DNA from 4 places in the Ruegeria sp. P10 genome. Region 2 is predicted to be linked to each of the others. Evidence: riboswitches for the same ligand, from Rfam matches in the RefSeq annotation. Region 2 holds a riboswitch; each other region holds the start of a gene.

Region 1 (7,791 bases), on a different contig from region 2:
GCTGACTTACTACAAGGAAGAAGTCGGAGGTCTGGTCATGGGCGGCTATGAGCCGAACCCGATCCCCTGGGCCACCAAGGGTATTCCGCAAGGTTTCCACTATACCCTTCTCGACAGCAACTTCGATCATTTCGAACAGCTGATGGAACTTGCGCTGGGGCGCGTGCCCGCGTTGGAGAACGCTGGCGTCAAGACGCTGACCAACGGGCCGGAAAGCTTCACGCCCGACGGCAATTTCATCATCGGCGAAGCGCCCGAGTTGAGGAATTTTTTCGTCGGTGCGGGCTTCAATGCCTTTGGCATCGCGGCTGGCGGTGGTGCGGGCATGGCGCTGGCGGAATGGGTGCACAAGGGTGAGCCGCCCTTCGATTTGTGGTCTGCCGATATCCGCCGCTTTGGCCGCCCGCATTTCGACACCGACTGGGTTCGCACACGTACCGTCGAGGCATATGGCAAACACTACACGATGGGTTGGCCGCATGAGGAACATGACTCGGGCCGCCCCTGCCGAAAATCGCCGCTTTATGACACGCTGAAAAAGCAGGGCGCGTGTTTTGGCGAGAAACTGGGCTGGGAACGCCCCAACTGGTACGCGGACGCGTCAAAGGGCGAGGTGCCCAAGGATGAATACAGCTTTGGCCGCCAGAACTGGTTCGATGCTGTCGGGCGCGAACATAAAGCGGCACGCGAAGCGGCTGTGTTGTTCGATCAGACCTCTTTCGCCAAATTCGCCCTTAAGGGCCCGGATGCTTTGGCGGCGATGAACTGGATCTGTGCCAATGATGTGGACAAACCGGTTGGTGCGCTTGTCTATACCCAAATGCTGAACGACAAGGGCGGGATCGAGTGTGACCTGACTGTTGGGCGCGTAGCCCATGATGAGTTCTATATCGTCACCGGCACCGGCTATGCCACGCATGACTTCGACTGGATCAACCGCAGCATTCCCGAGGGCATGAATTGCCAGCTGTTCGATATCACCTCATCGAATGCGGTTCTGTCATTGATGGGGCCAAAATCGCGTGAGATTCTGGCGGCGGTGACGCGCGATGACGTCTCGAACAGCGGATTCAAGTTTGGCACGATCCGCACCATCGGGATCGCGGGGTGCCCGGTCAAGGCGCTGCGCGTGACTTATGTGGGTGAGCTGGGCTGGGAACTGCACCTGCCGGTAGAATATGCACAGACCGTGTATGACGCCTTGGCGGAGGCAGGGCGCCCGCATGGTTTGATCAATGCGGGCTACAGGGCGATTGAATCGCTGCGTCTTGAAAAAGGCTATCGCGCCTGGGGCTCGGATATCGGGCCGGATCATACGCCGTTCGAAAGCGGCTTGGGCTGGGCCGTGAAACTCCGGAAAAATATTGATTTCAAAGGGCGCGCCGCATCTGAGGCGCAAAAAACCGGCGGCGTAAAGAAGATGCTGGCATGTTTCACGGTTGACCCCGAGGTTGTTCTCCTGGGGCGTGAAACGATCTATCGGAATGGCGAAAGGGTCGGATGGCTGACTTCGGGCGGCTATGGTTACACCGTCGGAAAGTCGATCGGCTACGGTTACATCCGAAACGCCAACGGTGTCGACGCACAATACGTCACATCAGGGACATATGAATTGGATGTCGCCACTCAGAGGGTTCCTTGCGAAGTGACGCTGGAACCGCTTTACGACCCGCAGATGAGCCGGGTGAAGACCTGACCCGAGGGTGCAAGAGCTGATCAACAGACACACGCACAGCGATCGGAACACACGGGGAAAGCATGCAAACAGGGCAAATCCGCCCCGAATGTGCGAAAGTTCGTCGAATCTGACGGGTTTCGATCCATAAACCATTGATAAACTTTCAGTATTGTCACACCTCATGCCCATCTGAAAACTGAACTGCAAGACTTCTCATTCAGCTTTCAGGGTAAACAACCTTTCATCCGTCGGAGATTGGATGACTTCAGCCGAAAGGACCGGAAATGGTAACCCCAGATGCGTTGACTGAGCATGCGATGAAGATTGCTGATATTGCCTCGGAATCCGCGATGCATTTTTTTCGGGGGTCTTTGGGCATTGAATTCAAACAAGATGAAAGCCCGGTGACGCAGGCCGACAAGGCAGTTGAGGCAGAAGTACGTACCTACCTGAAACAGCATTTTCCCGGACACGGCATCTTTGGCGAAGAGCACGGGCAAGAAGCAGGCGACGGGCGTCATATGTGGGTGATTGACCCGATTGACGGAACCCGTTCGTTTCTGTCCGGCCATCCTTTGTTCGGGTTCCTTTTGGCGCACCTTGTGGATGGGCGCCCTCGGTTGGGGCTGGTCGGAATGCCGGCCTTGCATGAGACCTATTTGGGTGTGGTTGGTAACGGGGCCAGCCTGAACGGGCGGCCGATAGAGGTGTCGCACACCACGCGTCTGGATCATTCGGTTTTGTATGTGAATGAAGGCGACAAGATTTTTTGCGACCATCCTGACCTGTTCAACCGGTTGATGAATGCAGGGCAGACGCGCCGATTTGCCTATGATTGTTACCCCCATGCCTTGCTTGCTTCGGGCCATGTCGATGCTGTGGTGGATTACGATCTGCAACCTTATGACTATCTGGCGCTTTCACCTCTGATCACGGCTGCTGGCGGAGTGATGACCGATTGGCAGGGGCATGCGTTGGCCCTCGATTCAGATGGCGCGGTCGTTTCCGCCGCAACCCCTGAACTGCATGCTGAACTGCTTGACCTCATCAATGCTGAGAAATGAAAGTGTTGCGCAACCTTGGAAAACTAGCTTCCGCGATCAGATTTGAACAAATACAAAAAGACAAAAAGTGATCCTATTGACGTTGTGACGATTCCGACGGGCAACTCCTGCGGGGCCAGAAGAAGGCGTGACAAGATATCGGACAATGTCAGCAGAATCGCGCCCACGATCGCCGAGACGATCAGCAGGTTTCGGTGCAGAGTACCGGCGATGCCGCGTGCAATATGAGGCACCATCAGCCCGACAAAGCCGATGACACCGGCAACTGAAACGAAACTGGCCGTCGCCAAAGCGGCAACGAAAAACATGCTGAACCGCAGACCTTGAACGGGAATACCCAGTGACGAGGCTGTGAAATCCCCGGTCAGCAGCGCGTCAAGCCACCGACTGCGATAAAGTGAATAGCTCAGGATCAGGCCCAGTCCGATCAGGACAAGCGGGAATGTTTCCCATCTTGCCAGTCCCAGGCCGCCAAGCATCCAGAATATCACCGAATGAGCCGCGCGATTGTCGCCAGAGAAAATAAGGTAGTTGGTGATTGCGGAAAACAGAAAGGACACCGCCAGGCCAGCCAGGATCAGTTTTTCGGGTGCGCTCGTACGCAAGCCCTGAACCAGCGCCAGAACAATGCCGGACGCGATCAGGCCACCGCAAAATGCTGCCAGCGGCAACGTCCAGATTCCCAGAACATCCCCTGTGACGGTGATCACCAGAACGGCGCCGGCAGCAGCACCCGAGGACAGACCGAACAGAAACGGATCTGCCAGATCGTTTCGCGTCGTTGTTTGCAGAACGACACCAACGACGCCCAGCCCCGCACCAATCACGGCGGCAAACAGGGCGCGGGGCAGGCGAAGGTCGAAGACGATCCGGTGCAAGGGCGACATGTCTCCTTCCACCATACCGGTTCCGAGGCCGATGGCCGAAAAGACTTCGCGCACGGGGATTGGGGTGGTCCCATAGACGATCGACAACAGCAAAAGGGCGGTCAGAACAACCGCCCCCAGCACTATCAAACGGCCCAATTGGACCATATCAGTTGGTCTCCGGGTGCATCGCCTGTGCCATCTTCTCGATCGCCTCGATATTTGCCGGGCCGGGAGTCAGCTCTTCGTAACGCAGTCCAATCCAGCGCTCGTTCTTTACCGCGTCCGTTTGTGACATCACCGGGTGATCCTTGAGGAACTGGAAAGTGTCCTCTGCGCCGTTGCCGGACTGATAGTCGAGCAGCACCAGAAATTCCGGGTTAGCCGCTGCCACAGCTTCCCACGACGTGCGGCCCCAGCTGGTATCCAGATCATGAGTTACGTTCTCACCGCCAGCGGCTGCGATCATCGCATCGGGAATGGCGAACTTGCCGGCGGTAAACGGAGCATCGGCCGGTCCGTCCAACAGGAATACCCGCGGCTTTTCCAGATCGGCTGTTTTTGCTTGAATGGCGGACAACTTGTCCTTCCAGCCGGCAACCAGCGCCTCGGCCTTGTCTTCGACCTGCATGACCTTGCCCAGGCGCAGAACGTCATCAAACAACAGGTTCATGCTGGCTTCGGGGCGATCCTCGTCCAGATGCACGCAGCTTTCGGTCAGGATCATGGTCTTGATACCAAAGGGTTCCAGCGTGTCGGGCGTGACATCTCCGCCGGGTTTCATGCCATAGTACCAACCGGCAAAAAACAGATCAGGTTCGACGGCCACAAGGTTTTCAATCGTCGGGTACTTGGGGGCAAGCTCTGGGATGTCGCCGCGCTGAGCATCAAAGTCAGGGCTGGTTTTGTACCAGCCCGAAATCCCGGTAAGTCCCACGATCTTGTCCTGAAGGCCGAGTGCAAAGGCCATATCCGCCATGTTCATATCATGTACGACCAGACGTTCCGGCGCCGAGTCAAAAACCAGCGGTTCGCCGCAATTGTCCACGGTGACGGCTTCCGCTGCCACGCCACCTGCGAAGCCAGCGAAGACAACCACCGGCCAGAGTTTCTGCATCATATGTAAGTTCCTGTTATTATGACAATTTCCGTTTTCGGATGTCCAGTGCGGGGATCATGCGGCCTTCGTGCTGAAAGCACAGATAATCCACGCCGAATGTCTCACTTACCCGGTCTGGGGTCAGAACTTCGCCAACAGGCCCGAACCCCGTCAGGCGCGTGGCTTTCATCAACGCCACATGGGTGGCGAATTCCGGGATCATGACCAGATCATGGACGATCATGACGACCGTTACCCCCAGATCAGCGACCAGAGACAGCATGTGCCCCTTGGCATCGGGGTCCAGATGGTTGGTTGGCTCGTCCAGAAACAGCAAGGACGGGTTCTGGGCCAGAGCGCGCGCGATGTGCGCGCGCTGACGTTCTCCGCCGGACAGTTGACCCATCGTTTTGTTGGCAAAATGCAACAGCTCGGTCGTCGTCAGCACCCGTTCAAGATCAGCCCTGTGCTGAGTCACCGAACGTTCGCCCTGAATCGGGATTTGCCCCAGCGCAACGTAGTCTTGCAGGCGCATCCGCCCGTCGGGCATTTCCTGCTGCCCGACCACAGCAATGGAGCGGGCACGTTGGCGGGCGGACAGGGTCCGAAGGCTTTGTCCTTCTATCCAAACATCGCCCAACGCAATCCGTTCAATCCCGCACAGCAGTTTCAGCAGAGTGGTTTTGCCGGCGCCGTTCGGCCCGGCGATTGCCAGAATTGATCCTTCTTCCAGACGAAAGGACACATCCTGCAACAGGATGTCGCCATTGAGAGCGTAGTATCCCAAATTCTCTGCAATCAGAAAACTCATGATGACCCCCCGAAAGGTAAAGCGGGAATTCGCGATAAGGTCTTTGCGAAAAGGGCAGGGGGGCGGTCCGAGGCACTGGTCCAGCCGTCGTCGCTGTCGCCGAACTGGATCGCAAATTCGACCAAGGCAGACAGATCGCGGGATGTCGTGATATCGCCAAACAGGTACTGCGCTTTGCCCGGGGCCTGAAATCCGACGGTCATGGCCCGTTCACAACCTGCCATGCAGGCCACCATTCGGGTTTCAAAACCGTCAGGCAACCGGGCATCCAGCGCGTCTTGCGCGGCTTCGGCAGACATCGTCCCCTGACATGTTGAACAGATCAGAACGTAGTGATCAGAATAGCAGGTCATTGCCTTCTCCGTCGTTTGCCAGATGCAGACAGAGGGCACATACCCGGATATTACGCAAACGCGCCATCAAGCCTCCTTCCGAGACGCCCCGCCTCGGGTTGGTTCATAGTGTGATGGCAGGTCTCCTGACTTGCGGGTCGTTGCTTGGCCGACCTTCCCAACCCCTTTTGGGTCAGTGGTGAAGTGGCGTCGCTCACCGCTTACAGTTGCGGGGGCAGTCACGGACTTGGCACATTCCAGCGCCGCACCGTGTTCCCATTTTCATCCCTTACGGAACCATCCCGCTCAGCTAGTCCGGCTACGCCTGACTTGTCAAGCGGCAGGCGAAAGGGTGGTGGACGGAATTGCAACGGTTGAGCCAGCGATCCTGGTGCGCCAGCCCGGACCGAACGGTGTCAATAGTCTGATACAAGAAGAAAATCCGGTTCGGTATCTTCCTCAACCTTTGAAAACCGTGGGATTGGCTTTTCAAACACATTGTCCGTACGGTCGTCATTCACGGTCGATACCTCGCCAATAAGGCAATCGCCGCGCTCGGCCCAGAAAGCGTGCCAGATGCCGGGCATCAGAGTTACGCTTTGCCCCGGCTTCAGCCGCAAGTGCTCTTCGGGTTGCAAGGTTACAGGGCAGGCATCGCTTGGGACCGTCACCGGGTTGTCGCGGTCGACGCCACCGTTTGGATCTGACGCATGGATTTCCAGAACGAGATCGCCGCCGCCCCGGTTGATGATGTCTTCTGCCTTGATGATATGCCGGTGCATCGGAGAAAGCTGATTTTCTTTCGAGATCAACAGTTTTTCCGCATAGAGCATCCCGCGCCCGGATTTCAGATCCTTCGCCTCACCATTGCGCAAAGTGAATAGAAACAGTCCAAGTTCATCAAAACGGCCCTGGGCGTAATCGGTAATGTCCCATCCCAGCCCGCGGCTGCGGATCGTTTCGGCCAGAGGGCTGCGCATTTTCTCGGGCGACCAATCCGCAAAGGGTGGCAACACGGCACCGAAGGACTGAATGAACGCCTGTGCCCGGGTCTTGATACGGTTGATTTCGGATCGTTTCATCATGCCGTCCCAAAGATCAAAGTTCGTGCGCCCAGGGGGGTTCTGCCCCGGCTCGGGAAACGGTCACGGCCGCCACGTCAGCGCCCAGTTCCATGGCTGCTTGCAGGCTTTCAACCGTCAATCCGCGCAGACCTGACTTGGTCAGATGCCCTGCACGGCTGAGCTCGGTCAGAACGCCGGCGTTGAACGTGTCACCTGCGCCGATCGTATCGACCACTTCAACGGGTTTCACGGGAACCGAAACTTCGGAACCATCCGCCAGGTAACCGTGCGCCCCGTCACTGCCGCGCGTGACGATGACAACGGAAGGACCCGCCTGCAACAGCACAGACGCTTTTGCGGCTTCGGATTCAGCGCCCGGAATGATCCAATCCAGGTCCTCGTCTGAAACCTTTACGATATCCGCACGCGAGATCATGCGGTTCAAACGCGTCCGAAACCGGGTTTGATCCTTGATGAAATCCGGGCGAATATTCGGGTCCAGCATCACCGCACGGTCGGAACCGTGGCGGTCCAGAAGGGCGGCATATGCATCTGCGCAAGGTTCACACGCAAGGCTGATTCCGCCGAGATACAGGGCAGAGACAGCGGGAAGCTGATCTGGCATGTCCTCGGGCAGCAACATCCGGCCTGCGGTGTTTTCATCAACAAAGCTGTAAGACGCGTGTTTATCCGAGAGCTGCACAAAGGCAAGCGTGGTAGGGCGGTCCGAGATGATGACATGTGTCGTGTCCACATGGCTCGCTTTCAGCGCATCGATCAGTTGCTGGCCGAACATGTCCGATGACAAACCTGTCAGCATCCCAACCGGAACACCCAGACGTCCCATCGCGACGGCTGTGTTCAGAACTGCACCACC
Region 2 (7,791 bases):
GCACGGGAGGACAATGTTGAGGCCGCAATCGCGTTAGCCTCGGACAATCCCGAACTTGGGGCAATAGTTCTGGAGTGCACGAATATGTGCCCCTATGCGCCGGATATTCGGCAGGCGACCGGGCTGCCGGTGTTTTCGATCGTGTCCTTCGTGACTTGGTTCCAAGCCGGTCTTGTTCCGCCGGTGTACCGGAACTGACCTCTGGCCTTTCATCAAGACGGATTGTGTTGGCCGCAGGCAAAACTCAAGCCAGTGTCAGGTCACCGGGTATCGAATTTCGGGTCACGCGCTGTGCATTCGGCAGATCGTTCGACTGCGCACGGTCCTTGGCGGCATTGGCGTCCAGTCCATGGCCGATCCATCTGTTGGTCAGGCGGGTTTCGAGTGTTTTTAAATCGGTGTCCAGAAATACCTTGAATGCCCACAGTTGGTGAAGGTCCGACCAACCCGGCTCGTTCAAGAGAAGGTAATTGCCCTCAACCAGAACAACGCGCTGATCCACCGTGATCATGGACCGCGCGGCAATGGCCAGATCCAGTTCCCGGTCAAACTCGGGTATTGCGACTTCTTCTTCCGCGCGCAATCGATCAAGCAACGCATGAAAGCCGGCAAGATCAAAGGTTTCAGGAGACCCTTTGCGGCTCAGCAGGCCGCGATCCTTCAAGATCACGTTGTCATAGTGGAAGCCGTCCATGAAAACCAGTCCGGTTGCGACGCCGCGCAGATTGAGCTCTTTGGTTGCAAGGCCCGCCGCAGTCGTTTTTCCCGAACCCGGCGGCCCGGCAATCGCGACAAGATGCCGGTCTTGCAGCGGCGGCAAGGCCTGGACGGCATCCGCGATTTTGGTTGCAAGCGCCTCGGGGGTGGCAAGTTTACCCGTCACGCGGCTTGGTCCTCGGCGGGTGGTTCCTTGGCACCGGTCATGAACGCCACTGCGTCGGACATCGTGTAATCCTTGGGATCAACGACGCAGAGGCGTTTGCCCAGCCGATGTACGTGAATTCGATCGGCGACCTCGAAAACATGTGGCATATTGTGGCTGATCAGGATGATCGGAATGCCGCGAGACTTCACGTCCAGGATCAGTTCAAGGACCCGACGGCTTTCTTTCACGCCCAGCGCAGCTGTCGGTTCGTCAAGGATGATGACTTTTGATCCGAATGCCGCAGCGCGAGCCACCGCAACACCCTGACGCTGACCCCCGGACAGTGTTTCAACGGCTTGATTGATATTCTGGATCGTCATCAGGCCCAGTTCGCTCAGTTTGTCGCGGGCGAATTTCTCCATCGCCGGGCGGTCGAGCATTCGAAACCACGAGCCCAGCGGCCCCTTGCGGCGGATTTCGCGACCCATGAACATGTTGTCCGTAATTGACAGGGCAGGGGACATGGCAAGCGTTTGGTAGACGGTTTCAATACCAGCTTCGCGCGCGTCGATCGGGGAATGAAAATTTACTTTCCGACCTTCCAGCCAGACTTCGCCTTCATCCGGCATCACCGCGCCGGACACCGCCTTGATCAGTGTAGACTTGCCTGCCCCGTTGTCACCGATCACGGCCAGAATCTCGCCCGGCATCAAATCGAAATCGCACTGATCCAGCGCCGTCACCTTGCCGTAGCGCTTCACAAGGTTCCGTCCTTTGAGAATAGGTTCCATCAGGCTGCCACCTTTCTGATCCACTGGTCGACCGCGACCGCCGCGATGATAAGGATGCCGATCAACAGAAACGTCCATTGCGCGTCAGCGCCCAGCAACCGAAGCCCAAGCGTAAAGACGCCCACGATCAGGGCACCGAACAGCGACCCCAGAATAGACCCGCGGCCACCGAACAGGGATATGCCCCCGATCACAACCGCCGTTATGCTTTCTATATTGGCCAACTGGCCTGATGTCGGAGACACCGATCCGATCCGGCCGATCAAAGCCCAGCCCGCAAAGGCACAGATCAGCCCGGACAACATGTAAACGGACATAAGCGTTCGGTGCACATTGACACCTGACAACTCGGCAGCTTCCGGGTCATCTCCGACCGCGTAAACATGCCTGCCCCACGCGGTATGGCGCAGGGCGTAGGAAAGCCCGAGGATCAGCGCCAGCATGAAGATCACGCCGACGGTGAATACCGCCCCGCCCACGTTGAACTTGGCCCCGAAAAGTTGCAGAATCGCGGCGTTTTCTTCGATCTCCTGTGACCGGATGGTTTCGTTCTGAGAATAGAGGAAGTTCGCCGCAAGAACGATTTGCCACATGCCAAGCGTCACGATGAACGGCGGCAGTTTGATGCGGCTGACCAGATATCCGTTCACCGCGCCGATTGCGGTTCCAACGAAAAGGCCGCAAACGATTGCGACCGTTGGTGGCAGCCCATATCGGAAGGTGAACTGTCCCATGACAACCGACGACATCACCATGATTGCTCCGACGCTCAGATCGATACCAGCGGTCAGGATGACGAGGCTTTGCGCCGCCGCCACGATCCCGACGATCTGAACCTGTTGCAGGATCAGGGTCAGCGCGAATGGCGAGAAGAACTTGGAGCCCAGCAAAGCCCCGAAAATGACGATGGCAGCCACTAGAACGATCAGCGGCACCAGAGAGGGGTTCACATGCAAAAAATGCTGAACCGTTCCGACAAACCCGCGGTGGTGATCGTCAAATTCAGCAATCTGTTCCGGGCTGCCTTTTGCAGCGGCTTCGAAGTCGTCTGATCGTCGTGAAGTATCGGACATAAAGGTTCCCCCAAAGCGTCAGGTTTCTGACGACTTTAGCAAGTTTTCGGGCGAATGGGTGGTTGGAAAAGCGGAAGGCCACCCTCTGCGGCCCCCCGGGTGGTCAGGTTAACCCCAGCAGAGGTCCATGCCTTCTTTGACCGAGATCGACTCGACGCCTTCGGCAGGCTTGTCCGTTACAAGCGCTACGCCGGTGTCAAAGAAATCCTTGCCAGGCGTGTTTTCAGGCTTCACGCCTTCGTCCGCCCATTTCTTGACGGCCTCAACACCCAGCGATGCCATCAACAGCGGGTATTGCTGCGACGTCGCGCCGATAACACCATCGGCAACGTTTTGGACACCCGGGCAGCCTCCGTCCACGGAAACGATGAGCACGTCATTTTCGCGCCCGATGGCTTTCAGCGCCTCGTAGGCACCTGCCGCGGCAGGTTCGTTGATGGTGTGAACAACGTTGATCGTGGGATCCTTGGCCAGAAGGTTTTCCATCGCGCGGCGACCACCTTCTTCGTTGCCGGCAGTGACATCACTTCCGACCAGTCGTGGGTCATCTTCATCACCGATTACGTTCGGGTCCGCCAGATCGACACCAAAGCCTTGCAGGAAACCCTGATTGCGCAGCACATCCACTGTCGGCTGACTGACGGCAAGATCCAGTGTCGCGATCTTGGCGTCGTTGGCCGCGTCGCCCAGCGTTGCTTTGGCCCATTGTCCAATCAGCAGCCCGGCAAGGAAATTGTCCGTGGCAAACGTTGCGTCAGCCGAGTCAATGGGTTCCAGCGGCGTATCCAGAGCGATAACCAGAACACCTGCATCCCGCGCCTGCTTCACGGCCGGAACGATGGATGATGTGTCCGAGGCCGTCAGCAGAATGCCCTTGGCGCCGTCCAGAATGCAGGTCTCAATGGCTTGCACCTGCGTTTCATGGTCACCGTCAACTTTGCCTGCAAAGGCTTTGAGCGTCATTCCCAGCTCTTCCGCCTTCGCTGTCGCACCTTCCTTCATTTTGACAAAGAACGGGTTGGTGTCTGTCTTGGTGATCAGACAAACGGTTTCGCCTTCCGCCATTGCACTGCCAGCCATGGCAGTAACCCCGAGCGCAGCAGCACCCGCAAGTCTTGCAAGTTTCATCGATTATCCTCCCAGTTTTTCCTGTGCCGTAAAGGGCACGAGGGCGATCAGGCAAAAACCCTGATCTCATAAGAAACAATCACAAGATTCGAAATTTGAGTCAATAAATAAATCACTCTTATTTATTATTGACAGGGCGGGCGGGCTTTCTCATTCTTCAGCAGGAAAGGGGTGGTCGTGCCGGAAAATTCATCTCGGAAAAATTCGATTGGCCTGCACGGGTCAGAGGTGCGCGGAACCAATCAAAGCGGGATGCGGGCCCGGAACGAACGGCTGGTGTTGTCGCTTGTCCGGCGTCATCAGGCTCTTGCTAAGTCCGAGATTGCGCGCATGACCGGACTGTCGGCGCAAACCGTTTCCGTCATCATGCGGCTGCTTGAGAAGGACGGTTTGCTTTTGCGCGGTGAGCCGGTCCGCGGGAAAGTCGGGCAACCTTCCGTTCCCATGCGCCTCAACCCGGATGGTGCGTTTTTCTTTGGGCTCAAGGTCGGGCGCCGCAGTACCGAGCTGGTATTGACTGACTTTGTCGGAAATGTGCGGCAACGCGAGCGGCGAACCTATGACTATCCAACGCCAAAAGCCACTTTGGAGTTTTCTATACAGAGTCTGGGGAAAATGATGTCATCCATGTCGCCCGAGGCCAAAGGCAGGATTGCGGGTCTTGGAATTGCCATGCCGTTCTACCTGTGGGACTGGGCCCAGACCCTTCAGGTTCCTCAGGAAGAAATGGACCCGTGGCGCGTATCAGACCTGAAGGCTGACCTGGCTCGTCGCCTCGATATGCCGGTTTTTCTGCAAAATGACGCCACTGCGGCTTGTGGGGCGGAATTGGTATTCGGTCCGGCCGATGGACCAAGGGATTTCCTGTACTTCTATATCGGGTTTTTTATTGGCGGCGGTGTGGTTCTCAATGGTGCGATCTTTTCCGGGCGTGGAAACTCGGGCGCAATCGGCCCCCTGCCTGTACCGGATGGTGCGGGTGGTGTCAGACCGCTTATCGACGTGGCCAGCCTGTATGTTCTCGAGCGTGCAATCACCACAGCAGGGGTAACGTCGCATTCCATTTGGGAAACGACCCAGCGTTGGGATGTGCCAAAAATTCAACTGGAAAACTGGTTGAAACGGACGGCAAGCGGGATTGCTTATGCGATTGTCTCATCCTGTAGCCTGATAGATTTCGAATGCGTGAAGATTGACGGCTGGATGCCGCAGGACATCAAGGCGCGTTTGGTTGAAATGGTCGAAGACAAACTGTCCGAGCTGAACCTGACCGGTCTCGAGCACCCCGTGGTGCTGGCAGGGACCGTGGGCCCGGATGCACGCTCACTGGGCGCGGCAAGCCTGCCATTGTCGGAAAGGTATCTTTCAGAAGCTTAGATGTGAAATCACCCTGTTGCCTTGGATATTTCACAAACCGGTTCACTCTCGCAAACTGCCGAGCTCATAATTTTCGATGGCCGTAACACATTTTCGTTGACGGAAGGCTGAGTTGTCTGGCAAGCCGCTCGGCATGTCCGGTTCCGGGGCTTGCTCTGGAATCAATAGGGAATGCGGTGCGGGCTCAGGCCCAACTCCGCAACTGCACCCGCAACTGTAAGCGGCGAGCAGGGCTGAAACGCCACTGGGGTTTGCCCCGGGAAGGCCAGTCCAACGCTTTGACCCGCAAGTCAGGATACCTGCCGGACATGTGTCCTCATAAGGGGCACTCCTAATCGGCGACGGGATGTGCGTCGTACCAGGATGCCTGAAAGGGTGATTTGGCGTTGAATGTCCCGTAGTCAAAACGAATTTCGCGCCGGGATTGGCGCGACGGGACAAGGACGACTGTTCATGAAAACGCTGCTCAGCGCAGCCGTTGCCGCGGTGGCTCTTCCCGCCATCGCAGATGCGCATTTTCTTTTGGAATACACTACCGATACCATGATCCAGAAACCGGGCGATGTGCCGGTCAAGCTGATTTTCTGGCATCCGTTCGAGAACGGCCACGTCATGGATCTTGAAAAGCCGCAGGAATTCTATGTGATCCACAACGGTGAAAAGACCGATTTGCTGGACACGTTGGAAGCTATCCGGTTCACCGGCGGGGAAAACGAGGGCGTGGCGTTCAAAGGCAGTGTCCCGGTCAAACGGTCGGGCGACTATGTGCTGGTGACGGTTCCTCAGCCTTATTACGAGGAATCCGAAGACATCTATATCCAACAGCTCACCAAAGCCTTCCTGAACCGCAACGAATTGCCGACCGACTGGATGAATCCCGTAGGTTTGCCGACCGAGATTATCCCGCTGAACAAGCCGACCAACATCATCGCGGGTTCGACTTTCACGGGCCGTGTGCTGGCTGATGGTCAGCCGGTTGCGGGGGTCGAAATCGAGATCGAGTACATGGCCGCCGAGCCCGACATGGAAAGTTCGGCCGCTTCTGCACCGAAAGTCTCTCCGATGCCGGGTGGTGCGGTGGTCGCCATATCTGACGACAACGGGTATTTCTCGTTCGGCGTTCCAAATGCCGGTTACTGGGGTTTCGCAGCACTTGGTTCCGGTCCGGCAACCGAACATGAGGGCAAAGAACTCAGCCAGGATGCGGTCATCTGGATTCGCTCCTGGGATCTGGAGTAACCCAAGATGCACATCGTCGACGGAGCCCTTTCCAACCCGGTTGTAATTGGCGGCGCCATAGCCGCCGCGGGCGGGATCGCCATGGGTCTCAGGTCTCTGGATCTTGATCGCATCCCCACTGCGGGCGTTCTGTCAGCCAGTTTCTTCGTGGCTTCGTTGATCCACGTACCCATTGGTCCGTCGTCGGTCCATCTGATCCTCAACGGCATGGCCGGGCTGCTGCTTGGTTGGGCCGCATTCCCGGCTTTGTTCGTCGGGCTTTTGCTACAGGCGGTCTTTTTCGGCTTTGGCGGGTTGACGGTGTTGGGGATCAACACCGTCAACATCGCATTTCCAGCTGTGGTGGCCGGAATGTTGTTCGGTCGTCTGATCGCGCGTGGAACGCCTTTGCAAGGTGCGATTTGGGGGGGCGTCGGCGGCGCATTTGCCATTGCGGCGACAACCGGCATGGTCGCGTTTTCCCTGGCGCTGTCGGGGGATGAATTTCTGCCTGCCGCCAGGCTTGTTTTCTTCGCCCATATTCCTGTCATGGCCATTGAGGCGATTTTGACCGGGTTCGCCGTGTTGTTGGCACGCAAGGTCAAGCCCGAGCTGTTTATAAGGGAAGCAGCCACATGAAGCATCTGGTTGTCATATTGGCCGTGAGCTGCGCACCTGTGCCTGCCCTGGCGCACAAGGTCATAGCCGGCGTTTTCGAGTCGGAAGACGTCATCGAGGGCGAAATCGGCTTTTCCAACGGCGACATGGCAAGCGGCACCGAGGTCATTGTTACCGGCCCGGATGGGGCCGAGCTGGGTCGATCGGTCACGGATGCGGACGGTTTCTTTGTCTACACGCCGACCTCGGCCGTGGCGCACACTTTCTTTGCCGACCTTGGCGCCGGGCATGTGGCCGAAGTCACGATGCCTGCCGAAGATGTCGCGCGGATCATGGGCGTTGCTGTGGCAGAAAACGGTGACTCATCTTCGGCTGCTGTGACGCAGGCCAGCGGTTCGGCGGCGTCTCTCAGCGCCGAAGAACAGCAGGTTATCGCCAAGGCCATACGTGACGAATTGCGCCCGCTCAGGCGCGAGATTGCGGCCTATCGCGAACAGAACGACCTGCAAACCATCCTTGGCGGGATTGGGTACATCGTTGGTCTGTTTGGTCTGGGTTTTTACATGGCGGCCCGCCGCAAGCTGGCGTCCTGATGGCACACGTTCTGGGGCACAAGGAAAAAACACTGTCCGAAGCCGGTGACGGGCCAGAAGGTCTGATCAGCCTGCTGGATCCCCGGATGCGGATCGTCATGGCAGTTGTTTTTGCAGTCGTGACCGTG
Region 3 (7,791 bases), on a different contig from region 2:
TCGCGATTGGTCCGGATCAGTTCCACCACGTGGTCGAAGGTCGGGTAATGGGCAAGGGCCGTCTGGGCATCCTGCGCCAGGGCTGCAACCGGTGCGCCACCGGAACCGCGAGGGGACGGCGCGTAGGCAGGTGGATGGGTCGCGCCAGCCGGCGCCGGACCGGCGCCCGGTCGGGATATCGAAACGCCGCCATTGGGCCCGCCCGGCGGCGGTGGCGGGGCATCTTGCAACCGTTTGATCAGCTCTTCGGGGCTGGGCAAATCCGCCACATGGGTCAGGCGAATAACGGCCATTTCAGCGGCCATCATGGCGTTGGGCGCAGCCGAGACTTCCTCGAGCGCCTTCAGCAGCATTTGCCACATCCGGGTCAGAACCCGCATCGGCAGAGCCTCGGCCATGTGTTGGCCCCGGGTCCGTTCATCCGGAGAAACCGTCGGATCCTGCGCCGCGTCAGGCGTGATCTTCACGACGGACACCCAATGCGTGATCTCGGCCAGATCGCGCAGCACCGCCAGCGGGTCTGCGCCTTCGGCGTATTGGCCGCTCAACTCGGTAAGTGCTCCGGCGGCATCGCCGCGCAGGATCATATCCATAAGGTCCAGAACCCGGCCACGGTCTGCCAGTCCAAGCATTGCACGGACCTGATCGGCGGTCGTCTCGCCAGCCCCATGCGAAATCGCCTGATCCAGCAACGAGGTCGCATCCCGGGCCGATCCTTCCGCTGCTCGGGTGATCAGCGCCAGCGCGTCTTCGGCGATCTGGGCGTTTTCCGCTTCGGCGATCTTGCGCAGCAGGCCAATCATGTCTTCGGGTTCGATCCGGCGCAGGTCGAAACGCTGGCAGCGGGACAGCACAGTGACAGGGACTTTGCGGATTTCAGTGGTTGCGAAGATGAACTTCACATGCGCGGGCGGTTCTTCCAACGTCTTGAGCAGCGCGTTGAACGCGCTGGTCGAGAGCATATGAACCTCGTCGATGATGTAAATCTTGTAACGCGCGCTGGCGGCGCGATAGCGGACACTGTCAATGATCTCGCGGATGTCGTTGACGCCCGTACGGCTGGCGGCGTCCATCTCCATCACGTCGACATGGCGGCCTTCCATGATGGCGACACAATGTTCACACTGACCGCAGGGTTCGGTCGTGGGGCCACCGGTTCCGTCGGGTCCGATGCAGTTCATGCCCTTGGCGATGATCCTTGCGGTCGTGGTTTTGCCGGTGCCGCGAATGCCGGTCATGATGAAGGCCTGCGCGATCCGGTCGGCCGCGAACGCGTTTTTCAGGGTGCGCACCATGGCATCCTGACCCACCAGATCGGCAAAGGTTTCCGGGCGATATTTGCGGGCGAGAACCTGATAGGCGGGGCTGGAGCTGTCTGTCATGTCTTCTCGTTGGGATTCGGTGCTTGGGCACAGCGTAGTGGCCACCGTTGCCCGCGTCCACAGCGTGGCGCGATGATTTTTGATTTAGAAACGAGTCGCTTTCGCACTAAACTGCATCAGCGGATTTAATGGCTCATTTTTGTATAGAGTTCTTTGGGGAGGACAGGATTCATGTCGCAGTTGGTGATCTACGCCCTGCAAGTCGGTGGCGGAACGCTGGCGCTGACCTCGATGCCCGGACGCGGCGGAGATTACTCCAGCGATCTGGATATGATCGCAGCCTGGCAGCCGGGGCTTGTTGTTTCGATGACGACGGATGTCGAAATGCTTCAGGACGGGGCGCAGGAATTTGGAAGCGATATTCAAAGCCGCGCCAGCCGATGGGTTCACCTGCCGATCGAAGATTTCGGAGCGCCGACAAAAGCGATTGATGACGCGTGGCCGTCCGTCAGCGCCGCGGCCCGGCACGCGCTGTCCGGCGGAGGTCGCGTATTGGTACACTGCCGCGGGGGCTGTGGCAGGTCAGGTATGATTGTCCTGCGGCTGATGGTCGAATGCGGCGAAGGCGCGGACACGGCGCTGCAACGATTGCGGGCGGTGCGCCCTTGCGCCGTCGAAACGGATGCGCAACTGGCCTGGGCCTCTCGGCGTGCCCAGGCACAGGTCAGTCTGGACTCAGATTGAAATCTGCGCGGGCGCGCAAGCAGGTTTTCGAGGCCGGATCGTAGAAACTTCGATCATCGCGCAGGGTGGGGTTTTCACGACGCCGGATGGCATCGCACTGAACGTGTTTCCGAAGATCAGGTCGGCATAGCCGTTCAGCGGCTCAATCGCGGTTTCGGGCTGCGTCCCGCAAAAGACACGAATGCGGTCTGATTGCGCGCGGAAAATTGCATGACATCCTTCGCTGCAATGTGACAGCGCGCTGCTGCCCTCAATCTCGAAATCGTCACTTGTGGCCGAGGTCGCCTGGGCCATGGCTTCGGATATCGAGCGCGCCAGCCGCGCCAAAGCGGGACAGGTTTTGCCCGTCCGCTGACATACTGTTGCACTGAATTCATGTGTCTTTGTCTTCCAGATCATCCTGCGCCCTCCGCGCTTGGTGGACAGGATATTTGGGACAGGTGGGACAGCGTGATGCCGTCAGGACCTGCCCGGACACCCCGCCCGAGTTTCGGTTTCGTTTCCGATGGCAGGTCTCCTGACTTGCGGGTCATCGCTTTGCCGACCTTCCCAGCCTTTGGGCCAGTGGTGTTTCGGCATCGCTTACCGCTTACAGTTGCGGGGGCAGTCGCGGATTTGGTTGTTGCCTGCATGACCAGACATTACCGCACCGTGTTCCCTTTTCATCCCGACCCCTTGTGGAGGCCGGAAACCATCACACAACCGCTAGCGTTTGAGCACGCGTCGAGTCAAGCCGATCTTTTGACCGGACGCTTGGTCATGCTGGATACGGTGTTGGTTCATGCATAGTGTCGAGGGCGTTGAGGTTCGGAAACCGGATTTACCAAGCGCAAAGCCAGAGATCATGTTGGACGCAGAGCAAACGGTAATGACCGAAGAATTTCGCTTTCCGTCCGGGCAGAAAACACTGTCTGCCCGGTTGTACAGCCCGCTGTCTTCGCCCGAAATCGTCGTCGTGCTGAACAGTGCAACGGGTGTGCCGCGCGATTATTACCGTCATTTCGCACGATGGCTTGCTGCCGAGCAGGGTATGGCCTGCCTGACCTATGACTATCGCGATTACGGGCATTCCTTGACCGGCCGCCTGAAAGATTCGCGTGCGACCATGGCGGATTGGGCCTTGATCGACATGCCCGCGGCACGGGCAGAAATGCGCAGACGGTTTCCCGATTCGCAGCATTGGACCATCGGCCATTCGATCGGCGCGATGTTGGGGCCTGTGCAGCCGGATATCGATCTGATTGATCGCATGATCTGTGTGTGTTCGGGGCTGGTAACCCTAAGCGACCATCCATGGCCCTATCGTGGTTTGGCAGGATTGTTCTGGTATGGTCATGCCCCGCTTTTGGCCCGAGCCCTTGGCTACCTTCCCGGAAAGGCGATCGGGTTCGGCTCGGATCTGCCGGCATCGGTCTATTGGCAGTGGCGCAAATGGTGTACGGCGCCTTTGAACTATGTGCCTGAAATCGGGCATGAGTTACCTGCGGCGCAGTGGAAGGATTCTGGAACGCCCGTGGATTTGTTCACCTTCGAGGACGACCAGATGGTGCCGCCGGAAGCGGTTTGGCGGCTTGCGGATCTTTACGGCCCCGATGCCAACCGCCACCTGCTGAGCCCTGCCGATTTCGGGTTGCCCGAGGTTGGTCATATCGGAGCATTTGCCCGGCGCAATGCAGCGGTTTGGCCGCGACTGATCGCTTGATCAGACGCGGCGCAGGACGGGCCGGGCACCGCCCAACGATCACCGGTTGCGAAGTTTCTTTTCCTTCATGACGCCACGGACCATCTTGCCGAACGCTTTGTCCCGCGCCCGGGACTGCGCGACGGTTTCAGAATTGCGCTGATCTTCGCGCCGAAGCTTGCGCCACCGGTCCAATCGAGCCGGATCAAGCGTGCCGTGGCTTATTGCCTTTTGCACGGCACATCCGGGCTCGGAGCTGTGCTGGCAATCCGAAAAACGGCAGTCCCGGCTCAACTCGGCAAGGTCCGAGAAAACGTCGTCGATCCCGTCCCGAGCGTCCAGCAGGCGCAACGCGCGCATTCCGGGTGTATCGATCAACCAGCCACCGTTGCGCATCCGGTGCAATGCGCGTGCGGTCGTCGTGTGCCGGCCCCGCGCGTCATCCTCGCGAATGTCCGAGGTGGCGAGATCCTGATCGGTCATGGTATTGGCAAGTGTCGTCTTGCCAACGCCCGACGATCCAACCAGCGCTCCGGTCTGGCTTTTGGGGCACCAGGACAGAACCTTTTCAACCTCTGCCGGGTCCAGCGCGTTGATCGCCAGAACCGTCAGGAACGGATCCAGAGATTGCACCTGCCCCGAGAAACTGTCGGGGTCCGCCGATTTGTCGGCCTTCGTCAGAACAACGACCGGGTAACACCCGGCCTGATGCGCGAGCGCCAGATATCGTTCCAGCCGGGGCAGTTTGAAATCGGCATTGCACGAGCTGACGATGAACAGCACATCGACATTGGCTGCGATCAGTTGCGTCGCGGCGCCTGTACCCGCGGCGCGTCGGTGCAGCAGGCTGCGCCGGTCGAGCAAATGGCGCACGCGTTTGTCGTCATCGGCGAGAACCCAATCGCCAACAGCATAGCTGCCGGTCGTTTGATCGGGGGTCAATAACGGGACTTCGCCGTCAGGGTTAAGCCCTATCAGGCGGTCCCGATGAACGGAAGTGATGCGAAAAGGCGTGCAGGAAGGATAAGCCGCGTGTTGCGCGGCAAAGTGAGAGGACCATCCCAGGTCCGAAAGTGCAAGAAACATTGGTTTGCCTGTCGTCAGAAACAGCACTCCCGACGGATGGCGATCGCTCATCCCCGGGTCATGTATTCAGGCAGTCAGTCGATACCGTGAGGTCAGAACCGTGCTGCCCGAAGGATCTTTGCTACAATCATAAAGCCCTCCTGCGGCCAAGGTTCGTAAAGTGAGAGGTTGGACATCGACCCAAGCGGGGCTCGTTGTGGCTGCTTCCTTCCGGACCTGACCAGGTTGGCGAGGCGCTCGCCCGCGCCAACCTCTCGACTCTGGATATAGGGAAGGCTTCGGCAAAAGACAACCCGTCAGAGCGTCAGCCGAATGCGAGCAAAACCGTTTTCGTCAGGTTCCAGAATCTTGGGGGCAAACCTGTTCAATTCGTCAACATACTTCAAAGCACCGGGACCGGTCCGAAGAATGGTCGTCACCCCCGATTTTGGCATCAGAGAGAACGGGTAAGGTTGCCGGGCCAATGGGTCGGGTGGCAGGCGGTGCGTCATGTAGTCCCGCAAAATGTCCCGGATATCCAGCGGGGGCAGATCGATGGCCGGGGCCGACGACACATGCGGGAAATGTCCGCCCCCGCTTGCGCGATAATTATCGAGCGCGACGACAAATGCCTGATCGGGTTGCACGGCTTGGCCTGCGCAAGTCAGATGATGCACCCGCCTGTGGCCGGGATGGATCATTTGCCCCCCGACATCGTAACGCGCCGGTTGCGACGGGTCGACCTGATAGGACAAGCCAAAGATGACATCGAAATTGTATCCCGCCCGATCCCGGTCGAATAGCTCTGCCTCGGCGTCGGGGAATTGTTGGTTGAATGCGCTGGCTGACATCTCCAACCACTCCAGCAGCTGCGCGCCCGTGATCTGAACCGCGCGCAATTCGTTTGGAAAGACATGCAGGTCCGCCACGTGACGCAGACAGATTTCGCCGAGCGGCACGTCCGTATAGTGCCTGGGGCCAGAGCGTCCGCCGCATTTGGCCGGCGACGCGGCTGACAACAGCGGCAGCTCTGCAAGCGTGGTGCCGTGTAAAAAAGGGCGCAACGTGGCTGCCTGTGCGGCGGCCACAAGCGCCAACCCACGATCCGGCGCACAGAAGCTGAAATAGCTGTGCAATGTGTCCGAGACGCGCGCAACGGGCGCGGCCATGTCCTGACGGGTCTGCTGATGTGCGGGTTCAACCAGATGCGCGAATTCCAAATCTTCGCCAATCGCGGTGCCGCCCACCGAAACCGGGCGCAATTCGGCGTGGCTGTCGACAACACGCAGCCCCGACTGGGGCTCTAGGGTAACGGCCAGATCGATTACTCCAAGATATGCGCCTGCCGAACCGGGCATGACAACCGGCGTTCCATGCACCAGCCCTTTCACGTAATCCACATTCGGGGTTTGCGCGCTGGTGCGTGCGGGAAGGGTCAGGTGCGTGTGCCCGGCGACGACAGCGTCGATGCCCTCGATCGCGGCCAGGGGAATAACGGCATTTTCAGTGTCGGTCGCTGTGTCCGGGTGTCCAAGCCCGGAATGGGCGAGCGCCACGATCAGATCGCACCCCTTTTCGCGCAAGATACGCGTCAGGGACTGTGCCGCGACAACGATGTCGTCCGCCTCTACGGTTTCGTTCAGATTGTGTTCTTCCCAACGTGTTGTCTGCGGTGGCAGCACCGAAAACACGCCGACGCGAATGGGCACATCCTTGTTTCCCACCCTAACGATACGGTCAAGGATCGCAAAACGCTGCCAAGATTGGTGTTCTCCGGACCGATGAAGATTGCCGCACAGAACCGGGCACGGGGCTTGTGCAAGGGTCTTGTCCAATGTCGGCAGCCCGAACCCGAAATCATGGTTGCCCAGACCAATCGCATCATAGTCCAGCGCCTTGAATGCCTGCATCATCGGGTGGGGATTGTCGTTCCGAACGGCCCATTCGCCCATCGGCGTTCCCTGAAGCGAATCCCCGTTGTCGAACATCAGCACCAGCGCGTCTGTGGCCTCGTGTCGGGCCTTGCGGATCAGGCTGGCGGTGCGTGTCAGCCCAAGCGTCGGGTCCGGTGTGTCCGCGTAATAGTCAAAACCAGTCAGATGCATATGCACGTCGGAGGTGGCAAGAATACGAATACGCCCACGGTCTTTTGTGGGTTGCACCTGCGTCGATGGGGTTTGCTTCACTTTTGTTGTTCTGCTTTTGAGTGTGGTAATGGGCTAAAATCATCAAAACGCAGTCTAGATGATTTTTCCGGGGCCGCCATGCGGCTTTTCGGTGGCGTGTCCCTGCGTTTTGCGCCTTGAATTGCCATTGCAACAGGGCCTGAGACATGGCAGCCCTGTGCGCAAGACCAGAAGGAATTCCAATGAAAAACGCAGAGCAGGTGACTTTCGGCGGCTCGGGCCTGAATCGGGCAGCGCATCTTCGTGGGGATTCAGAGAAGCTGTCCGAGATGGCGGGCGACCCTGCTGCGCGATGCATATTGTTGTGGCGAGGCAAGCTTCTGGTCGTGGGCGCGGCGCTGGATCAGCTTGCCCTGACGCAGATGACCCACCCGCTGGTATGCGATGGCCCCGGCGGCGTGATCGAAGCACCGGTTTTTTTGGGCCTGAGCGCAGAGGGCGCACCCCTGTTTGCCGCAGATATCTCGGCCTGGGGGGCAGAGGGATTGGATCTGACCGGCCTGGGAGAGTTCGTGGACAGATCCGAACAGCAGCACCCGGATTTGCCTGAAGGGCATGTTTTTGCCGAGCTCCGCCGGATCATGGCGCGATTGTCGCCTCGTGATGCCGAGTTGGCCGCATCGGCCAAGGCGGTTGTCGGTTGGCACGAAACACATCGCTTCTGTGCTCGCTGCGGCGCAGCCAGCGATATGTCGCAAGCGGGATGGCAGCGCAGTTGCCCGTCATGCGGCGGGCAACATTTTCCGCGCACGGATCCGGTTGTGATCATGCTGATTACGCATGCGGACAGCGT
Region 4 (7,791 bases), on a different contig from region 2:
GATGGTACAGCTGCGCGGTTCCGCCGGCGACCTTCTTGGCGGCGGCAAAGCCTGCCTCGTGCGTGGCATAATCGTTGGCCAAAAGAAGATCGGTTTCGGTCAGGTCCTGCAAGTGGACAAAGCTGTCCGCATTTGCAACGCGTTGGGTGATGCCGTCCTTGTCCTGCGAGATGTGTTCGCCTTCCAATGCAAAAGAGCTGGCCTCTAGCCATGCTTCACCGGCCTGCGCACGGGCCTCGTCGGTATACACTTCGGAAAGTTCGGTCATATTGACGCCGTAACTTCCGGGCGCAGGTCCATAGACCCGCGCTGCCGGCGCCTGCCCGGCATAGGGGTTCCAATCCGTCGCTTCATCGCGCGCGGCCAATGCGCGAACCGCTTGGCCAAACAAAGCGGACAGCGTCGGGAAAACATCCCGGAACAGGCCCGAGACCCGCAGGGTCACGTCTAGGCGCGGGCGGCTCAGGTCGGTGATCGGCAGAACCTCGATGCCGGAAACCCTCTCGGACCCTTTGTCCCACACGGGTTTGACGCCCAGCAGGTGCAAGGCCATGGCGAATTCCTCGCCCGCCGTGCGCATGGTGGCTGACCCCCACAGATCGATGATCAGCCCCTTCGGGTAATCGCCTTCTTCCTGAAGATGGCGCCGCACCAGTTCCTCGGCCAGTTTCACACCCTGAGCATAGGCCGCACGGGTCGGAACCGACCGCGGATCGGTGGTGTAAAGGTTCCGCCCGGTGGGCAGAACATCTGACCGGCCACGATAGGGGGACCCCGAAGGCCCGGCATCAATCCGCTTGCCTTCGAGCGTTTTAATCAACGCGTCGCGTTCGGCGTGGGCCGAAGGGGCCGGATCGAAACTGCCCGTCACCTCGGGCACGCGCCCAAAGATGTGCAGCCCGTCGCCAAACTGGCTTTCCTTGATGTCACAGACAAAGCGGTCGATGCGGGTGATGGCCTCGGCGGTGCAGGTAGCCTGATCGAGGCCGAGATCGCTTTCCAGCCCTATCGCCTGCGCCTCATCACGGATATCTTCCTGCAAGCGGTCGCGGCGTTTGGGGTCAAGCCCGTCGGCGTTCGAAAACTCATCCAGCAGCGATTCAAGCCGCACCATCCGATCCGGCGTGCCACTTTCCTTCATCGGGGGCGGGATGTGGCCCAGTGTGACGGCTCCGATCCGGCGCTTGGCTTGCGCGGCCTCGCCCGGGTCGTTCACGATGAACGGGTAGATTACAGGCAGATCGCCGATCAGCGCCTCGGGCCAGCAATCAGCAGACAAGGCGACCGATTTTCCGGGCAACCATTCCAGCGTTCCATGCGCGCCGATATGGATCAGCGCATCGGCACCCAACCCTTTGCGCAGCCACAGATAGAAGGCGACATAACCGTGGCGTGGGGTGCGCAAGAGGTCATGATAGTCGTCATCCCGCAGCTCGGGCGTGCCGCGTTCGGGTTGCAGCGCGACCAGCGCCTTGCCGCGCCGAAGCGCGGTGAAATGGAAGGCCCCATCGGCACAGGCCGGATCATCTTCGGGCGCGCCCCAAACGGTGTGCAGATCAGCGCGCAGGGTCTCGGGCAATTCCGCAAGCGCATCCTGATAATCCCCAAGCGACCACGAAATCCGTGCGTCCAGAAGAGTGTCGGCAATCGGCTCGCCAGTCGCGATGTCATAGCCTTCTTCGTCAAGATCGGACAGCATCGCCTGGGCCGAGGCCAGCGCGTCGAGGCCAACCGCATGGGCCATCTGCCAGTCTTTGCCGGGATAGGTGGACAGGACCAACGCAGGAATCTGATCTGCCTTGGGTTTGTCGTTCAGTGCAAGCCAGCCCGATACACGGTCGATGATCGCTTCGATCCGGTCCGGTTCGGGACGGTGTGCAAAGCGCGCGTATTCCAGATGCGGATCGCGTTTTCCGGGTTCCTTGAAAGACGCAACTCCTGCTGAGATCCGTCCATCCACCTCGGGCAGTACCACATGCATGGCAAGATCGGCCGGGGACAAACCGCGTTCCGCCTCGGCCCAGGCTTTGCGGCGCGAGGTGGCGAGAGCGACCTGAAACACCGGCACGCCTGCAGCGTCCAGAGGCGACGTTCCCGACGCGCCTTTTCCCGAAAACGAAGTGGCGTTGACAATGGCAGATGGGTTCAGCGCAACAACCTGTTCCCGCAACCATTCGGCGGCTACAGGCGCCTTGAGAGACGGGGCAAACAGGCCCACCGCCGCGTATCCACGGGCGCGCAGGCTGCGGATCAGGGCTGCGATCGGGGCGGTGTCTGCCGAGGTCAGGTAAGCGCGGTAAAAGGTGACGAGGATTCGTTTGGTCGTGCCTTCGAATGCGGTTTCCACCGGGATTACGCCGCGATCCGGACACCACACGCCACATTCGGGCAAGGTCTTGGCGCCCATCACCGGACCGGCATAAAGCCCCGCCGCCAAAGCCATCTGCGCCAGCGCGGCCTGCGCCGCGACCTCGCCGCCGGTATCGCACAGATGCGCCAGACGCCGCAGGGTCGAGACCGGCAGGGTGGAATAGTCATCCAGCCGCGTGTCCTCGCGCCCGTCGGCGGGCAGCACCGCCAGTGCGATGCCCTTGGCCTGCGCCAGCGCCAGAACCTGCTGCAACCCATAAGCCCAGTAGGGCACCCCGCCGATCAGACGGATCAGAATGCCCTTGGCGCCTTGAAGCGTCTGTTCGACATAGGTATCGACCGACAGCGGGTGTTTCAGAGCCGTCAAATTCGCCAGCCGCAGGGTCGGCATTCGCCCTTCCGGTCCGCCACCACGATGCCAGCCCGCCGCGAAAGCGCCTAGGTCGCTGTCCGAAAAGGACAGCACCACCAGGTCCGCCGGGCTCTGGCCCAGATCGGTTGGGGTCTCGGTTTCCTCGAGCCCGTGGCTTTCGCGAAAGACGACGTGCATGGCTTACTCGGCGGCCTCACGCACACCCACGAGGATTTCGCGGATTTCCGCCTCTTTGATATCGTCATGCTCGGCGATGACGACCAGACGCGAACGGCGTTCTTCACCGGGTTCCCACGGGCGGTCATACTGGTGACGCACGCGGGCACCCACTGCCTGGACCAGCAGGCGCATGGGTTTGCCCTGAACGGCGGCATACCCTTTGACGCGCAGGATGTTCAGTTCATTGGCCAGGCGTTCGATATTGGCGACCAGTTGGGCCGGATCGGTCTGCTCGGGCAGCTCGACGATGATGCTTTCGAAATCGTCATGCTCGTGATCGTGATGGCCGTCGTGATGCGAGGGTCGGGCGTCCATGTCATCCTCGGCGGCGGCTTCCAGACCCAGCACAACGCGCACGTCCACGGCACCTTCGGCCACTTCGACGACGGGCAGGGGGCGCGGCGCCTCGGCGGCGATGATCTCGCGCGCTTTGGCCACGCCTTCGGGGCCGGCGAGGTCGGGCTTGGTCAGCAGGATGATGTCAGCGCACGAGATCTGATCCTCGAACACCTCGGACAGGGGCGTTTCGTGGTCGATCGAGTCATCGGCCATGCGCTGCGCATCCACTGCTTCGACATTGGGCGCGAAGCGGCCTGCGGCCACGGCCTCGGCATCGGCCAGGGCGATCACGCCGTCGACGGTGATCTTCGAGCGGATGTCAGGCCAGTCGAATGCCTTGAGCAGCGGTTTCGGCAGGGCCAGACCGCTGGTTTCGATCAGGATGTGATCCGGGCGTGGCTCCAACGCCATCAGGGCCTCGATGGTGGGAATGAAATCATCTGCCACGGTGCAACAGATGCAGCCATTGGCCAGTTCCACGATGTTTTCCGCCGGGCAATCAGGAATGGCGCAGGATTTCAGGATGTCGCCATCGACGCCTACATCGCCGAACTCGTTGACCACGACAGCAAGGCGCTTGCCCTGTGGGTTCTGCATCAGGTGACGCACCAAAGTGGTCTTACCCGATCCCAGAAAGCCGGTGATCACTGTGACGGGGAGTTTTTCGAGGTTCGACATGTCAGGCTCCAATGGGGGGAATGCGCGAGGCACAGTTCTTGCGAAAATGTTCGGGGCGTTCGCGCCATTTCACCAAACCATCTTCGGTGGCCAGATACTTGGTCGCGCCGTCGACGATGACGTCGACATGATCTGTTTCGTTCAGGTTTTCATACACGAAGGTCCAGCGGCCCGGCCCGCGCAACACGATCGAACAGCCTTGATCACAGTTTGACAGGCATTCAACGGCTTTCAGGGTGACACCGTCGGGCAGGTCCGCCTGTTCCAGAGCCTTGTGTAACAAAGCGCCCGGGCGTTGCGTGTCATCTTCCACAGGCAGGCCGCGACGGCAGGTGGTACAGACCAGCAACTCGACTGGTGCGGTATCGGTCATGTCTCTCATCCCCCCAAATCCTCTTCGCGGGGGACGGGGTTTCATGCGGGCCACGAATGGTCATGGACCCGACACCGGAACACCCCGCCCGGTTTCAACTTCGGTTGTTGGCAGGTCTCCCGGCTTGCGGATGCCAGAGGCGGGCCTCTGTCGGATGTCCCGCCTTCCCGGCTTTCGGGCCAGTGGCATTGGGCATCCTCTCCGTTCACGGTCGCGGGGGCGGCTGCGTTTGGCGGCAAGACCGTTGACGCATTCCCTTTTCATCGGCTGTCACCGACACCAACGAAAGGGACATGCGGCACCGCTGGCCTGCTTGTCAAGCGAGTCGCGCGCAACAATGATGCAGAGGCATGGAAAGCGACCTGTGGGCGTCGATGGGCGGCATGGCGTGCCGGGACCCAGCCTGAGATGGGCCGGGCGACGAACAGTATGTTAGCAAGGGGCGTAGACTATGGTGAACGGGTGCCTTGACTGAACCTGTCCCGATGATGGGAAAAGACCACCGAACACCGCAGATCCTCTTGCGCTAATAGATGACGTTGATCATGAGCAGGGAGACGACCAGAAACAGCGCCGTCATTATTCCGCCGGAGCGGACGAAATCCATCACCTTGTATCCGGCCGGACCCATGATCAACGCGTTTACCTGATGGGTTGGGATGATGAAGCTGTTCGAGGTCGATATGGCGACCGTCAGGGCAAAGACGGCCGGGTTTCCACCCGCCGCCACCGCAATCGATACTGCCAGAGGCACCAGCAGGACCGTGGCCCCCACGTTGGACATGACCAAAGAAAAGGCCGTCGCCAGAATGGCGATGCCGGTTTGCAACGACCAGAGCGGCCAGCCGTCCAGAATTATCATGATCTGCTGGGCGATCCACGCGGCCGTGCCTGTGTTCTGCACGGCTTGTCCCAAAGGTATGAGGCAGGCGAGCAGGAATACGGTGTTCCATCCGACCGCGCGGTACGCCTCGTCCACGCTGAGCACACGGGTCAGCATCATGCCCACCGCGCCGGTAAGAAGACAGAGTGAAAGCCGGACGTCCGTGAACAGGATCAACGACAGCGAAATGGCGAAGAATGCCAGGGCCCAGCCGACTTTTTGCGGCCTCAGCTCGTCCTGAGGAAAGTCTGTCGTCACAACGACGAAATCCGGATCTCGTTTGATCCGCATCAGGTTGTCCCATCTGGTATGGGCCACAAGCATGTCGCCCGCCTGAAACTTTTCGAGCCCGATCTGAGTGGATTCGTGATCCTCGGTCTCGACATGGCTCAGCGTCTCTTCGCCGCGGTGAATGGCCAGCAGCGACATCCCGTAGGTCTTGCGAAACAAAAGCTCGCGGGGGCATTTGCCGATCAGCTTGCTGTCAGGCGTGATGACCACCTCGGCCACGCCTGCATTGGTTGGGGCGAACTCTTCGACGAAAATGTCCAAGTCCGGAAGAACGGTCAGCCCGTATTTCTCGGCGAACTTCTCGACCTCCCAACGGCGGCCGACGATGGCCAGCCGACACGGCGCTGCAATTTCCGCTGTCAAAACCTGAACCATCGAGGTTTTGCCGCGATAGAAGGTTGAAATGATGTACAGGTGGTTTTCGTGGTTGATGTCGGCCAGAATCTCGCCGACCAGGGGGCTGTCCTCGGGCACCACGACTTCGAACACATCAGCTTTGAGGCCATAGACCCTTTGCAGGTATTCCTGTGTCCCTTGTCCGGTACCCGTATTGTCAGGTCCTTCAGCCTCCGGCAAAACCCAGCGTCCCAACAGCAGAAAGTAACCAATTCCCGTCAGGATCAGAACCGCACCGATCGGCGTGACCGAGAACAGGCCGAAGGGCTCCATTTTTTGAGAGGCCGGCAGACTGTCATTTGCCGTCAGGATCAGATCGTTCAGCAGGATAAGAGGAGACGACCCGACCATCGTCATTGTGCCGCCCAAAATGGCGCAGAATCCCATTGGCATGAGCAGGCGCGACAGCGGTATGCCTGACCGTGTGGAAATTCGGCTGACAACCGGCAGAAACAGAGCAGCGGCGCCTACATTCTGCATGAACGAGGATATGACGCCAACGGTGCCGGAAATGATTGGTACAACCCTGCCTTCGGATTTGCCGCCGTATTTGAGTATGACGGCAGCCACCTTGTTCATGATCCCCGTCTTGTCCAGACCGGCCCCGACGATCATAACCGCAATGATCGAGATGACGGCATTGGATGCGAAGCCGTCGAACAGAAGGGTGACATCCGCCAAATTTTCCAGCCCGGGCGCGTAGCTGAGCAAGCCTATGAGAACCAGAACCAATATGGCGGAAAGGTCGATCCTTATGATCTCGGAAACGAACAGAAAAACGGTGAAAGCCAGAAGGGTGCAAACGACCCCCATCTCGAAGGTAAAGGCAATATGTTCCACAATACGTCCAGAACTTTTTCTTTGTTAGATTCCTAGTTCATCCCTCCCGACTTGTCATGAAGTTTCGTTTTTCGGCGATGTTGAGACATAATGTTGCTCAATGGTTGCTGTGGGAGCAATGCTTTCGGGAACCCCGTTTGACGAACACGTCAGAAAGAAGGATTGACCAAATTGCATGAAGAAACCAGCACGTTTCGTACCGGCGCGATGCCGTTCCAACAAGGTCGAAGCAGCACAGGTAATGGCAAGTCAATTCCAGCCACGAACAACAGACAATCCGACAGCTTTGTTTGCAGTACCATTCTGCCGCCGCCTGAACCGGGCAAAGGGCCGGCTTGGCCGTCCCTGATCGCAAACTGCCCACAAGAATGGTTTACACCTAAACGGGCCGGACAAATAATTCAGGTCACCAATTCTGATCATTTCGAGGTGAAGATGCCAAGGAAGTACGGCGGGGTGTTGCCTGAACGCAAGCTGGCGGCATATGCCCAGAATGCTCGCAGTCGGATGGAACAGAACAAGATCGCAACACGAAAAATCCAATAGTTGGTTGGATGAAAAATCCAATAGTTGGTTGGATATTGAACCTCGAGGAGGGAAAAAGTATCTCAAGTCGTTGGAGGTAGTGGAGGCGAGTACCGGAATCGAACCGGTGTACACGGATTTGCAATCCGCTGCGTCACCACTCCGCCAACTCGCCTTTTCAAGTAAAATCAGATACTTGCCGTGGTGTGCGTGGGGTTTTAGCAGCTTTCCAAAGGGGCGTCCAGAGGATTGCGCGCAATTTTGTCGACGAGATTGAAATTTGCCGAAGCCCGCAACCGCAAACGCACGGGCGCAGGGGGGTTGCGTCAACAGGGCCGTTGCTGGGCGTTTCAGGATGTGGCAAAAGCCGGGTAACTTTGGGAATGACTCGAGAGATCCTATGACAGATTTCGCTGCCCGGCGCCGCACTATGGTTGATACGCAAATCCGGCCTTCGGATGTTACAAAGTTCCCGATCATTGAGGCGATGTTGAACGTCCCGCG

What was found. Region 2 has a riboswitch for cobalamin ahead of ACR0FB_RS20310 (DUF4198 domain-containing protein). Riboswitches for the same ligand answer to the same signal wherever they lie in the genome.
Region 1: linked by a shared signal. The riboswitch ahead of ACR0FB_RS04325 (DUF1636 family protein) and the one ahead of ACR0FB_RS20310 (DUF4198 domain-containing protein) in region 2 are both predicted to bind cobalamin.
Region 3: linked by a shared signal. The riboswitch ahead of ACR0FB_RS19755 (hypothetical protein) and the one ahead of ACR0FB_RS20310 (DUF4198 domain-containing protein) in region 2 are both predicted to bind cobalamin.
Region 4: linked by a shared signal. The riboswitch ahead of ACR0FB_RS08150 (DUF1636 family protein) and the one ahead of ACR0FB_RS20310 (DUF4198 domain-containing protein) in region 2 are both predicted to bind cobalamin.

What each region holds. Positions count from the first base shown of each region.
Region 1 covers NZ_JBQERJ010000002.1:235,239-243,029, reverse strand. Annotated here, with positions in the region: gene ACR0FB_RS04350 (GcvT family protein) at 1-1,696, shown strand, start outside; gene ACR0FB_RS04345 (inositol monophosphatase family protein) at 1,963-2,742, shown strand; gene ACR0FB_RS04340 (FecCD family ABC transporter permease) at 2,766-3,776, opposite strand; gene ACR0FB_RS04335 (ABC transporter substrate-binding protein) at 3,778-4,728, opposite strand; gene ACR0FB_RS04330 (ABC transporter ATP-binding protein) at 4,745-5,518, opposite strand; gene ACR0FB_RS04325 (DUF1636 family protein) at 5,515-5,871, opposite strand; cobalamin riboswitch at 5,970-6,167, opposite strand; gene ACR0FB_RS04320 (D-lyxose/D-mannose family sugar isomerase) at 6,267-6,932, opposite strand; gene ACR0FB_RS04315 (carbohydrate kinase family protein) at 6,949-7,791, opposite strand, start outside.
Region 2 covers NZ_JBQERJ010000018.1:14,874-22,664, forward strand. Annotated here, with positions in the region: gene ACR0FB_RS20280 (aspartate/glutamate racemase family protein) at 1-198, shown strand, start outside; gene ACR0FB_RS20285 (nucleoside/nucleotide kinase family protein) at 245-883, opposite strand; gene ACR0FB_RS20290 (ATP-binding cassette domain-containing protein) at 880-1,656, opposite strand; gene ACR0FB_RS20295 (ABC transporter permease) at 1,656-2,729, opposite strand; gene ACR0FB_RS20300 (sugar ABC transporter substrate-binding protein) at 2,838-3,857, opposite strand; gene ACR0FB_RS20305 (ROK family transcriptional regulator) at 4,110-5,234, shown strand; cobalamin riboswitch at 5,356-5,555, shown strand; gene ACR0FB_RS20310 (DUF4198 domain-containing protein) at 5,688-6,473, shown strand; gene cbiM (cobalt transporter CbiM) at 6,480-7,091, shown strand; gene ACR0FB_RS20320 (cobalt ABC transporter permease) at 7,088-7,663, shown strand; gene cbiQ (cobalt ECF transporter T component CbiQ) at 7,663-7,791, shown strand, end outside.
Region 3 covers NZ_JBQERJ010000016.1:8,030-15,820, forward strand. Annotated here, with positions in the region: gene ACR0FB_RS19745 (DNA polymerase III subunit gamma/tau) at 1-1,382, opposite strand, end outside; gene ACR0FB_RS19750 (protein-tyrosine phosphatase family protein) at 1,554-2,066, shown strand; gene ACR0FB_RS19755 (hypothetical protein) at 2,058-2,465, opposite strand; cobalamin riboswitch at 2,557-2,777, opposite strand; gene ACR0FB_RS19760 (alpha/beta hydrolase family protein) at 2,935-3,768, shown strand; gene rsgA (ribosome small subunit-dependent GTPase A) at 3,808-4,884, opposite strand; RNA gene ffs (signal recognition particle sRNA small type) at 4,992-5,090, opposite strand; gene ACR0FB_RS19775 (bifunctional 2',3'-cyclic-nucleotide 2'-phosphodiesterase/3'-nucleotidase) at 5,130-6,998, opposite strand; gene nudC (NAD(+) diphosphatase) at 7,181-7,791, shown strand, end outside.
Region 4 covers NZ_JBQERJ010000004.1:51,787-59,577, forward strand. Annotated here, with positions in the region: gene cobN (cobaltochelatase subunit CobN) at 1-2,920, opposite strand, end outside; gene cobW (cobalamin biosynthesis protein CobW) at 2,924-3,979, opposite strand; gene ACR0FB_RS08150 (DUF1636 family protein) at 3,981-4,352, opposite strand; cobalamin riboswitch at 4,445-4,651, opposite strand; gene ACR0FB_RS08155 (SLC13 family permease) at 4,879-6,735, opposite strand; gene ACR0FB_RS08160 (hypothetical protein) at 6,925-7,308, shown strand; tRNA gene ACR0FB_RS08165 (tRNA-Cys) at 7,389-7,462, opposite strand; gene ACR0FB_RS08170 (protein-L-isoaspartate O-methyltransferase family protein) at 7,688-7,791, shown strand, end outside.